Prochlorococcus marinus str. MIT 0919: one gene and its partner. The main gene of each other region encodes a partner of the protein of the gene in region 2 in a complex. Links are inferred from orthologs where the notes say so. Each region holds a gene or a part of one and is shown on either strand. Other genes may lie near its edges.

What was found. The genes of interacting proteins can lie anywhere in the genome.
Region 1: the proteins of mrdA (region 2) and rodA are in contact, whole or in part, in a crystal structure (PDB 6PL5), measured with the Thermus thermophilus proteins. The link is inferred for Prochlorococcus marinus str. MIT 0919 from one-to-one orthologs. Residues at the interface, in WP_223903432.1 of Thermus thermophilus: Arg4, Ile5, His6, Leu8, Ala9, Phe12, Ala15, Leu16, Leu19, Gly20, Arg22, Ala23, Trp24, Leu26, Gln27, Val28, Tyr31, Tyr34, Leu36, Leu43, Thr45, Asp47, Lys156, Gln157, Gly158, Ser160, Val184, Leu201, Glu202; in WP_223903423.1 of Thermus thermophilus: Phe161, Val165, Phe168, Val169, Leu172, Pro198, Tyr199, Glu202, Tyr211, Arg212, Asp213, Gln220, Val221, Gln223, Ser224, Ile226, Ala227, Ile228, Gly229, Ser230, Gly266, Phe267, Val270, Leu274, Tyr277, Gly278, Leu281, Phe285, Leu289, Arg297.

What each region holds. Positions count from the first base shown.
Region 1 is NZ_CP114779.1:1,022,437-1,025,867, reverse strand. What follows is about bases 140-3,138. They hold rodA (rod shape-determining protein RodA), read left to right. Parts: upstream 140-998; coding sequence 999-2,279; downstream 2,280-3,138. Other genes in these bases: O5635_RS05740 (sensor histidine kinase), read left to right, coding at 2,276-3,138; O5635_RS05750 (Mrp/NBP35 family ATP-binding protein), read left to right, coding at 140-1,006. Outside these bases: more of O5635_RS05750, read left to right, coding at 1-139; more of O5635_RS05740, read left to right, coding at 3,139-3,431. UniProt on the Escherichia coli protein: Peptidoglycan polymerase that is essential for cell wall elongation. Also required for the maintenance of the rod cell shape. Functions probably in conjunction with the penicillin-binding protein 2 (mrdA).
Region 2 is NZ_CP114779.1:1,225,976-1,233,939, forward strand. What follows is about bases 1-2,876. They hold mrdA (penicillin-binding protein 2), read left to right. Parts: upstream 1-475; coding sequence 476-2,278; downstream 2,279-2,876. Other genes in these bases: O5635_RS06715 (hypothetical protein), read left to right, coding at 1-69; O5635_RS06720 (hypothetical protein), read left to right, coding at 90-446; O5635_RS06730 (hypothetical protein), read right to left, coding at 2,299-2,505; O5635_RS06735 (NAD(P)H-dependent oxidoreductase), read right to left, coding at 2,730-2,876. Also shown: more of O5635_RS06735, read right to left, coding at 2,877-3,254; O5635_RS06740 (diflavin flavoprotein), read right to left, coding at 3,301-5,133; O5635_RS06745 (diflavin flavoprotein), read right to left, coding at 5,133-6,905; O5635_RS06750 (SWIM zinc finger family protein), read right to left, coding at 7,032-7,925; O5635_RS06755 (DEAD/DEAH box helicase), read right to left, coding at 7,922-7,964. UniProt on the Escherichia coli protein: Catalyzes cross-linking of the peptidoglycan cell wall. Responsible for the determination of the rod shape of the cell. Is probably required for lateral peptidoglycan synthesis and maintenance of the correct diameter during lateral and centripetal growth.

The sequences.
Region 1 (3,431 bases), 200 kb from region 2 along the record:
TTGGTTAAATCAGATCAGAGTTGCACCTCCGAGAGTGACACTTAGGCTTACGCTTCCAAATTTTGCGCAGAGTCAAAGAGAGCGCATAGCTAAAGAAACAAAAGCTGTATTAGAAAGACTAGAAGACATTCATGAAGTGCAAATTGAATTAGGCACTGCTTCTGAAGAAGGATCAATTGGAAAAGCTGGACATGGCCAAATTCAACCCTTGCAATCTATAGAAGGCGTTAAAAATATCATTGCAGTAACTAGTGGCAAGGGAGGAGTTGGCAAAAGCACTGTTTCTGTCAACCTTGCTTGCGCGCTTGCTCAAAGTGGATACAAAGTCGGCTTGTTAGACGCTGATATTTATGGTCCAAATACCCCAACAATGCTTGGTGTCGCTCAACAAACACCAGAAGTATTTGGTAGTGGTGCAGATCAAAAAATTGTGCCTATTGAAAGTTTTGGGATAGCAATGGTTTCTATGGGATTTCTTATTGATGAGGACCAACCAGTGATATGGAGAGGACCAATGCTTAATGGCATTATCCGACAATTTCTGTACCAGGCTTCTTGGGGCGAGAGAGACTTTTTGGTTGTAGATATGCCCCCAGGTACAGGTGACGCACAACTTTCACTAGCTCAAGCAGTCCCAATCACAGGTGCAATAATAGTTACTACTCCTCAAAAAGTTTCACTCCAAGATGCAAGGAGAGGATTGGTTATGTTTAAGCAAATGGAGATACCTATTCTTGGAGTCATTGAGAATATGTCTGTATTCATCACACCTGATTTGCCCCAAAGAAAATATACTTTATTTGGTTCTGGAGGAGGTGAAAAATTAGCTCAAGAACATAATATTCCATTATTAAGTAAAGTGCCTATGGAAATACACGTACTAGAAAGTGGCAATGAAGGAGCTCCTATAGTTAATACTCATCCAGACTCTTTAAGTGCTCAAGCTTTTAAAGAAATTTCACAAAAGATTGTAAATAGTATTAATAATAATGTAAATAATGGCTAGTCCTTTGACTCCTATTAAAAGTAAAAAATTTAGCAGAAGATTCTCTTTTACTCCCCGAAAACTAAAAGATATTGAATGGATTCTTTGGACAATACCTATCATCCTAGTCTTTTTATCAGGGTTATTAATTGCTAGCACACAGAGGAATATTGATTATGCTCAATGGTACCAACATTGGTTCACAGGAATATTAGGTATATTGGTTGCTTTTTTTTTAGCACAATTGCCTTTAGAAAGGATACGTTTATTTTTAATGCCCTTATATTTTCTAACGATTTCCGCTCTGCTTGCCGTTAGATTTTTTGGTGTATCTGCTCTAGGTGCTCAAAGATGGTTGAGTTTTGGAGGGGTTAATATTCAGCCTTCAGAAATTGCAAAAATCACTTTAATTGTTGTTCTAGCTGCCTTATTAGAGCGTCAGAAATTTGACTCTCCACGACAATTGTGGAAACCATTGCTAGTAATAAGTTTGCCTTGGTTCTTAGTATTTATTCAACCAGACTTAGGAACCTCGCTTGTATTTGGTGCGGTGTTATTAATTATGCTTTATTGGTCTGGGATGCCTCTTGAATGGCTACTAATTTCTTTGTCTGGGATATTCACATCAATTTTATCAGGACTTTTCCCTTTACTCCTATTTGCGTGGATACCTTTTATAGGTTTTTTGGCTTACAAATCTCTAGGGAAGAAGAATTTACCAGCAATTTTGATCATGTCTTTACAATCTCTAATTGCATGGTTAACCCCGTGGCTATGGAATTATGGTCTAAAAGATTATCAAAGAGATCGATTGCTTTTATTTATTGAACCTACTAAGGACCCTCTGGGAGGTGGTTATCATTTAATTCAAAGCACTATTGGAATTGGTTCGGGAGGAATACTTGGGACTGGCTTATTTCAAGGTCAGTTAACAAAACTGCGTTTTATTCCAGAACAGCATACAGATTTTATTTTTAGTGCCCTAGGAGAAGAAACTGGTTTTTTAGGAACACTTTTTGTCATCATCTCTTTCCTCATTTTTATACTTAGACTCATTAATATTTCGAGGGATGCGCATACAGATTTTGAATCTTTGGTTGTAATAGGTGTGGCTTCAATGATTATCTTCCAAGTTGTTGTTAATATTTTTATGACTATAGGACTTGGACCCATAACTGGAATTCCATTACCATTTATGAGTTATGGCCGAACTGCCTTATTAGTTAATTTCATTTCTCTAGGGCTTTGTTTATCAGTGGCTCGAAGAGGCAGATCATTTAATAAAAATTGGTGACTAATCAAATTTCAATTAGCTCTATTCACAAGCGAATGGCTCAAGGGGTCCCACTAGGAAGAGTTGATGAGCAAATTGTTAGAAGATTATGGTGGGCAGCCTTAGATACTTTGCAGGATGAAATATTGCTCCCAATGAATCTTACAAAAGGGTTGTGGCTTGCTTCTCCCTTGCCAGCACTATATGAACCAAGATTATTAGATCATCTTCAAGGTTGGGTTTGGGCTCCTGATGAGTTATCTAATCTTAATTATCTTAATCCTTTTTTACTTCCTCCATCTAGCGCGAGATCTATTAATCAAAAGAGTAATTCTCAAAAAAATAATTTTAATAGATTCCCTTTACTAAAGGATGATGGACATGACCCTTTATTAATAATTATTACCCCTGAAGTACAAGTTGCAATTGCTCTCCAAGGAAATCCTGGTGAAAGAAATTTGCTTATGAGAAGTGATCCTGAAACATTTAAAGATTTGCTTACTATGTTAGATATAAGACTTGATAGTGAAGAATCTCATCAGGCCAATCAACTGAGGGAAGCATTGGCCAATTTGGGTCAATTAAGAAGTAATGAAGATCTTTCAAAGATTTTTTGGCCCTTGCTTGCTTCCAGGATGGCAGGGATTGCCCCAAGCTTAAACATTCAGACTCTCCCAGACAGTGAAAATCTAGATCAATTAGAAACAAAAACTAGTGAAGAAATCTTGCTGCTAGAAGCATTGACCCATGAAGTTAGGACTCCTTTGGCAACTATTAGAACGCTTATAAGATCTTTATTACGAAGAAAAGACCTCTCTCAGGTTGTAATTTCTAGACTTAAACAGATTGATACCGAATGCACTGAGCAAATTGATAGATTTGGTTTGATTTTTAATGCTGTAGAGCTTGAACGAAATGAAACTAAGAAATCAAATTTAGCTAGCACTGATTTAGGGAATATGCTTCAAATGCTTTATCCAGCATGGAAAGAAAAATTGTATAGAAGGGGTTTAGCGTTGAATTTAGATATAGCTTCAGATTTACCTCAGGTTTTAAGTGATCCGGAGAGGTTGGAGTTGATGTTAGGAGGATTGATCGATAGAAACACACGAGGCCTTCCTCCTGGAGGAAGAATTTCTCTTGTTTTAAGGCCTGCAGGACAGCGCTTAAAGC
Region 2 (7,964 bases):
TCCATGGGCATCTCTAACAATAGTTGCAATCCATATTTCAGCAGTACAGACCAAACTGGTTTAAATTGATTTTGTAGATAATCTTCTTTATGCCTGACTCTTCAGTAAGGGCTTTTCATTTGAAGGTAATGCAAGATGCACTTCCTATGGGAATGGCTGTTGTGGAGCGGGTCCGGAAAGGTGGCATTCAAAAAGTGATGGAAGTCTTTCAGTCTGCCAAAGAACCATTTGCAGAATTAAAAATGGAAGGTGATTTGGCAGCTGGCGTGGTAAGGCAACAATTGGATAATGTAAGCCCTGGTCTTGGGAATCCAGTGAAGGAAGTTAAGATTTCTGTTGAGGAAGTAGCTTTAGAAGAGAAAACTCCATTAATGCCTATTTTATTAAGAATAGAAGAGCGATTAGATTTGTTAAAGGCTTATTTGGACGAGAATAATAATAGTTAATTGATTTTTTAAAACTGTTTTTATTTGCAATGAAACAAGGAGATTTTTATAAAGAAAATAGAAGTAGAAAAATAAATTTAATAAATCAGCCTAATAATTTAGTTTTTTTTGTAACCATGATATTCTTATTAATTTTTGGGAGACTTGTTCACTTACAAATATTGCAAGGGAGTAAGTTTAAGCGCTTGTCAGAGGAAAATCGAATCAGAGTAGTATCATCTCCACCCATTCGTGGCCGACTTCTTGATATTAATGGTATTACTTTGGCTGATAATAGATTGGTATATTCATTAATTGTTCAACCACATTTGATAAAGAAATCAGAATGGCCTTTATTGGCTGAAAATCTTTCTCAATTATTAGATTTAGACTTGAAAAAAATACATGAACTTTTTGATTCAGGTATCATAAATAATCAATTTAGTATTACATTAATGGCAGAAATGTCAGATGAACAGATTATACGATTTAAAGAGAATGAAACCCTTTTATATGGAGCACAAGTCCATTTAGAATTGATAAGATATTATCCTTTTAAGACAGTTGCATCTCATGTATTAGGGTATACTCAATATATAACTTCAAATGAATATAAGCTTTTAGCTAATAAAGGTTATAAGATAAGAGATCGCATTGGAAGAGCGGGAATAGAATCTGTTTTTGAGCACCATCTAAGAGGTAAATGGGGCGGTGAAATGCTTGAAGTAGATGCAACAGGTAAAATTCAAAGAAGTTTAGGTTATCAATCACCTAAAGCAGGAAAAGATTTAATATTAACTTTAGACCTTAGATTACAAAATGCTGCAGAAAAAGCTCTTGAGGGGAAAAAAGGCGGTGCAATAGTTGCTTTAGATCCTCACACAGGTGCGATCAAAGCCATGGCCAGTCGCCCAAGTTTTGATCCAAACTATTTTACTAAATTATTTACTACTCAAAAGGAATATGAGGATATTTTTTTAGCGTCTGATTTACCGCTTTTGAGTAGAGCATTAAATGCCTACGACCCTGGCAGTACTTGGAAAGTAGTGACTGGAATGGCTGGAATGGAAAGTGGTAAATACCCTCCTAATGTTTTGCTAGATACAAAACCATGTATTCAATATGGAGGACATTGCTTTCCTGAACATAATGGTTTGGGATTTGGCAAAATTGGTTATGAAGATGCTTTTCGGGTTTCTAGTAATACTTTTTTTTATCAGGTTGGAGTTGGAGTTGGTTCTGAAGAATTATATGAAGCGGCTATTAAATTAGGTTTTTATTCGCGGACGGGTATTGAAATTAGCAATGAAGAAAGTAAAGGGTTTGTTGGTAACAAAGAATGGGCTGAGAAGGGTCGGGGATGGGGGAAACCTGGAACGACTCCTTGGATTCCTGAAGATATTGCAAGTGCTTCAATTGGGCAGGCTGTTGTTCAGGTGACACCTTTACAATTAGCTCGAGCTTATGCTGTTTTTGCAAATGGGGGGTATTTAATTACTCCCCATTTAGTTGAAGGCAAGGTTGATTGGTTATCGAACCAATTCAGAACGAAAGTGGACATCAAGCCTTCTACATTGCAAAAAATTAGAGAAGGGTTAAGAAAAGTAGCTATATCTGGTACAGGTAGAACTATTCATTTTGGCGAATTAACTCTTCCACCTGTTGCTGGGAAAACTGGCACGGCAGAAGATAGTACTGGGGGTAGTGATCATGCTTGGTTTGCATGTTTTGCACCTTTTGAATCTACAGAAATAGTTGTTGTGGCATTCGCTCAAAATACTCCTGGAGGAGGGTCAGTTCATGCACTTCCTATGGCTAGAGAAGTGTTAGAGGTTTGGTATAAAGGTCTTTAGAGAAGTTTTGATCTAGTTTTTCACGCTGCATGCATTTCTTGTTCTTTGTTAGAAAGTTTCTGATCAAGTATTTGTTTGACTTCTACTAATGAGCAAGCTGGAGTCCTAAAGGGTAGTAAAAACATAGGACTTCTTTCTGGTCTTACTAACCAACTTCTGTTGTGCTCTTCTAGTAAAAGAAAACCTCTATACCGAATCGCATTGATTCTTTCCGAGAAACATCTCATTAAGAAGTTCAAGTGATTGAGAATATATTTATCAAACCATATATATAGGGTATGAAGCAATTTTGTTCGATCTTGCTGACCTAATTGTAATTAGGTTTTTTGATGAAAACTTAGAAAACTTTGTATATAATGCAATGGTTTTCACGACTGTACCTTTGCTTGAGGCAAGGATTTCTCAAAAACTTTAACTTTTGCTAGACACTATATATAGATCACTAGTTTGCTTAAAGTTGTAAGGGTTCCATTTGTAATAAGCGGTTTAACAGGTCATCTATTGACTCGTCTTTTGCGGGATTTTGTTTGTTGCACGCTAATTGTCTTCCAACTACTTGAGCACCTAGGTGTGTTAACTGTATTCTCATAGACAGCAATAGCTCCATACATCCTCCGCCAGAAAAGCTTGCAATTGCAATAGGTCTTCCATTAAATAACTTTCGAAAATCTTTTTCTTGAACTGATAACCATGCAATTGCATTTGTTAATGTTGGCGGTATGGAGCCGTTATATTCTGGAGCACAAATCACCCATCTAGGTATGGAGACTATTTGAGAATGTAAAGCGTTTATTTCTTGAGGAATCCCTAATTTTTCATGGGATCTGGGGCTGTAGATGGGGATATCGATGGTTGTTAAATCAATTACTTCAGCTTTTGCTCCAAGTTTTGTACCTGCCAGGGCAAAACGTTGGGCTAATTTGAGATTCTCACCATTACTAGCAGTTACGATTAGTAGATTTGAAAGAGGACTCATGCGGATTTGACGAAATTACTCTTACTTATTTTTATCAGAATTTTGATTAATAATTTGCTCCTGTGTTCCGATGATGTACTGCTGTAATTCCATTTGGATTAAGCACTTTGCCATGCTTGATTTCTGCATATATCAGCCAATGGTCCCCACAGTCCATTCTTTGTTTGACAAAACCTTCTAGCCAGGCCAAAGCTTCTGGAAGAATTGGTTGATTGCCAGGACTGCTTTCAAGGTGCAAGTTTAGAAACCTGTCTGCCCCTGGGGCAAAAGGTTGTAGAAATTGCTTTAACAGCTTTTGATGATTCTCTTTATTTAATATGTTTAATGCAAATAGGTCTTCTTTATGTAAGAGGGTTTCAACAGCACGATCTTTGGCTACAGCAATTGTTATTCCTGGAGGAGAGAAACTGGCTTGGCTAACCCAGCTAGCTACCATTGCTCCATTTAAAATCTGCTTACCTGACTCATCTTTTTTCTCAGTGGTTAAGATACATAAAGAACCAATTATTTTACCGAGTGCTAGCAGACCAGGATCGCTTTTTGTTGTATTAATACCTCCACTCGGTTGACGTTTCTTTTTGTATTGACTTCTAAGTAACATTCGCCCAAATTTGGTCCCCGTTTCTTTAAGAGTTTTGATCATCACTTCATCCGGGCTAAACTTTACTTTTATTGGGTCGAAGCCGAAATGGAATCCTCCATCTTTAAGCTTGTTTTCTAGTAGATCTAAGGCTTCACCACTCCATCCATAGCTCCCAAAGATTCCTATCGGTTTTTTTCTATCGCCTTCGGCAAGTAATGTTCCCAAAGCTGAAATAATAGGTGTTGGGGCATGCCCTCCCAGAGTGGGCGAGCCTATTAAATAAGCATCAGCTTCTTGTATACATTTAATTAATTCATGAGTTTGAGTGAACTCGCAATTTAAACTTTGCACAGATATTCCAGTGGAACTAATTCCTTTAGCAAGAGAGTCAGCTATTGCGGCTGTATTGCCGTACGCACTTGCAAAAAGAAGAACTATTTTTAAAGATGTCCTTTGTTGTGATTCACCCCATCGTTGATAGTCATTTAGTAAGCTACGCCAACTTGTTTCAATTGCTGGTCCATGGCATGGGGCAATACATCGTATCTCAAGCAGCTCAAGCTTTTCGACAATTGAATTGACTTGCTGAGTCATCGGCGCCATAAGACAATCGAAATAATGGCGACGTTCTTCTTCTGTGCTTATTCGATTTAGTTCAGACCACTGATGTGTAGAGATATGGGCCCCAAATAATTTATCGCTCATTAGTAAACCTGTCTGCTTTTCGAATACCATTAGTCCTCCTGGCCATTTTGCTGTTGGTGTTGGTATTAATTGAAGTTCATAGTCGTCAGATATGATTATTGTTTGCTCTTGTTTTATTAAACTAACTTTTGGAAAGGGAGGTATTGTTACTGCGTTACTAGTGGTCGTTGAAGTTTTTGAAGGTTTGACTTGGTACCATAGATCTTTTAATAATTTTGCTGCTGGGTTTGAGCAAATTAACTTTATATTTTTAAAAGTAATAGTTAGTTCTCTAAGTAAAGCAACACGATTCGGATTTATATGACCAATGACAACATCTAAAGTAGTCTTATCTGAAGATAAGATTTTCGTTAAGGCTGGTAAAAAAGTTGATTTAAAATTATTACCAGGAGGATGAATAAGAATAGCGCTTGCAAGTGATTTATCAGGCTTGGTAAAAAGAAATGAATTGGCAGTAGTTCCTTTGCCTAATGAATATTCAATTTCAAAACGAATTTTCTTTGGGCTAATACATTTTATACAAAGTAAATCTTCTTCAATAGCAAGATTTATTGAATGCTTTGAAAATTCTTTGCTTTGGGTATTTGACATTAATAAGATGTCCCAACTTTGCGGTGATGAACAGCTGTTTTGGCTTCTGGATTGGCAATGCTTCCGTTTTCTACCAGTGCATATATAACCCAATGATCAGAAGTTTCCATTCTTTGTTGCACTACACAATCTAAATAAGCTAGTGCATCACTTAATACTGGCCCACCTTGCGCGGCATCTTCCAAAACACCTATACCTTCAAAACGATTGGCGCCTGGTGGGAATCTTCTCAGGAATTGACGAAATAATTTCTGATAATTATTTTCTTCTAGAACATTGATCACAAATTTATCTTCAACTTGCATAAGTGTTTCAATTGCACGATCTTTTGCTACAGCAACTGTGACTCCTGGAGGAGAGAAACTGGCTTGGCTAACCCAGCTAGCCACCATTGCCCCACGGCGCTTAGCATTGTTTGTCCCCTGACTAGCGGTGACTACATATAGACCTCCACTTAAACGTCCCATTGCTTTCATTAAATCCCCATCAAAACTTTTGATGGTCGCTATATTTTTCTTTCGATTTAGTAGTTGTCCAAGATCAGTACCTGCTTCTTCAAAACATTGATATGTATTTGCGTCAGGTTCTTTATGCACTCTGAGAGGTGAAAATGCTTCTTTTTGTCCAAGGCTTCGTAGCTGGTTTGCAACTACATCTATTGGTTCATCATTACCGCCATAGGCGTCATATATAGCTATCCACTGCTTTGCATTTAATCCAGCTAATAAAGTCCCTATTGAATTTTGCAGTTCAGCATCTCGATCATGTGGCCATGTTGGAACTATCACTGCTTTGGCTTCACTGATAAGGGCGTTGATTTCTTGGGAATCCGAAGCCCGAAGATCAACAAGTTGAGCTTGAGAATCTGCTTTATTAATACCTAATGCAATTGCTTGGCTTAATCGATCACAAAAGCCATATTGACTTATATAGCAAACAGCAGAATATCCTTCGTCTTTATTCCGTTTTTGACTCCATTCCAAATAATTGTTTTTCCACAAATCTATGTTGTGTTTTAAAAGAGGTCCGTGACCAACGGCAATAGTGCTTATTTCAGGTAAGTTATTTATCCGTTTAAGAGCTTGTAAAACACTGCGCGCATTTGGTCCCATTAGGCAATCATAGTAATAGCGAAAATCTGGGAGTATTAGCTCAGAACTATAATCAAATAGTTCATTTGAGCAATAGTGGAGTCCAAATGCATCACATGTAAATAAGATTCCAGTGGCATGGTCAAAAGAAAAAATTGTGTCTGGCCAATGGAGGTTTGGAGTACTTAGAAATTCTAATTTGTGATGAATTCCATTTGCTTGATTCATCCCTAAATCAAGCTCATCACCAGTTTTGATGGTCTTTGATTTGAATTGCTTATGAACTTGATTTTCTAGAAATTGTAAAGCAACTTTGGAACCAATAATTTCAATTTCATGATTTAAATCAAGAAGATCACCTATTAATCCTGAGTGATCAGGTTCTGTATGACTTACTACCAGATAGTCAATATTCTTTGGATCAATATTTTTCAATAAAACTTTCAACCAAGGCTTCTTAAACTTCTTATGACTAGTGTCGATTAAAGCTGTTTTTTCTCCTTTAATAAGAAAACTGTTATACGTAGTTCCATTTCTTAATCCAAATTCAATATCAAAACGATCACGTTCCCAATCTAGAGAGCGAATGGTAGTTGTATTGGAACCAATAAGTTCACATTGTATAGAGAGACCTTGTTCTCTAGAGATAGAGTCTTGGCCTACGCTAGTTTGCTCATTCATGGTGATATCAAGCATTCTGAGACTCTAATACTTTGAAGTGAGAATTAACGCTTGTTTTAGGAGAAGAACTATAAATTGCGAATTTACATATCCTAAGGCTAGTTCATCACAAGATATCAGTGTTCTTCAAGAATTGGCAGACATAGCTTTGATCATGGCTTCGTGAGCTTGAATTTGGCTATGCTTTATTAGATTTTCTAAGAATAAGCTATGAGATTGAGGATATTGAGGTTCTTGAGCTAGTGGTAAAGCCCCTGCAACCTTTAGGCCTTCTTCACCTTCCATAGCAGGAGTGATAATAACTAAGTCTTGATCTAAATCAGTATTATATTTCCACCACAGATCAGGCTTGGAGAATGATGGATGGTATTGATGAGGTTTTTCTTCTTTACTGATATTTTGGTTGCTTGTTTTATCTTTTTTTTGAATTGAGAGATTCTCCAGCATTTTCAACCTTTCTTTTGCAAGATCTGTTAATAATCTGCTTCGACTTCTCCCTCTTAATTGGAAAAGAATAAAAGGATCTTCTTTGAACCTTTCTCCTAATAGAAAATAGATAGCACTAATATGTTTACATGGGTTTGCTTTATCTGGACAACTACATTCACTTTTAACTTCTTGCAATTTGAATGGAAATAACCTATGCCCACTAGCAGCAAAGGCCGTTTCTATATCCTCAGGCATTGTTCCCGCTAATAATTGGGCAGACCATCTTGCCTTTTTCGCCATAGCTTCAAGAACGTATTTCCAATCTTCGTCACTTAAAATATCCAGCCAAAGTTTTACTTTGTAAGGCTCAGCTTCTGTTCCTTGCACTCGTGCATGAACTCTTCTCCCTTCAAATTGTATCGAAGTAACATTACCTTCTCTTGCATATCCCCATGCTCGCTCTAGACGTTTCTTAAATCTATATGAATTAATTAACTCCATCCATTGCTCCACCCACCAGGATTGTTTTCCAAGTCCCTCCTTACCTATTGCAGTTGTTATTTCTGTATCATTTTTAGAAGAGTAGCTCATAAATTTTCATCATCATCTAGGGAAACTAAATCTTTTAAT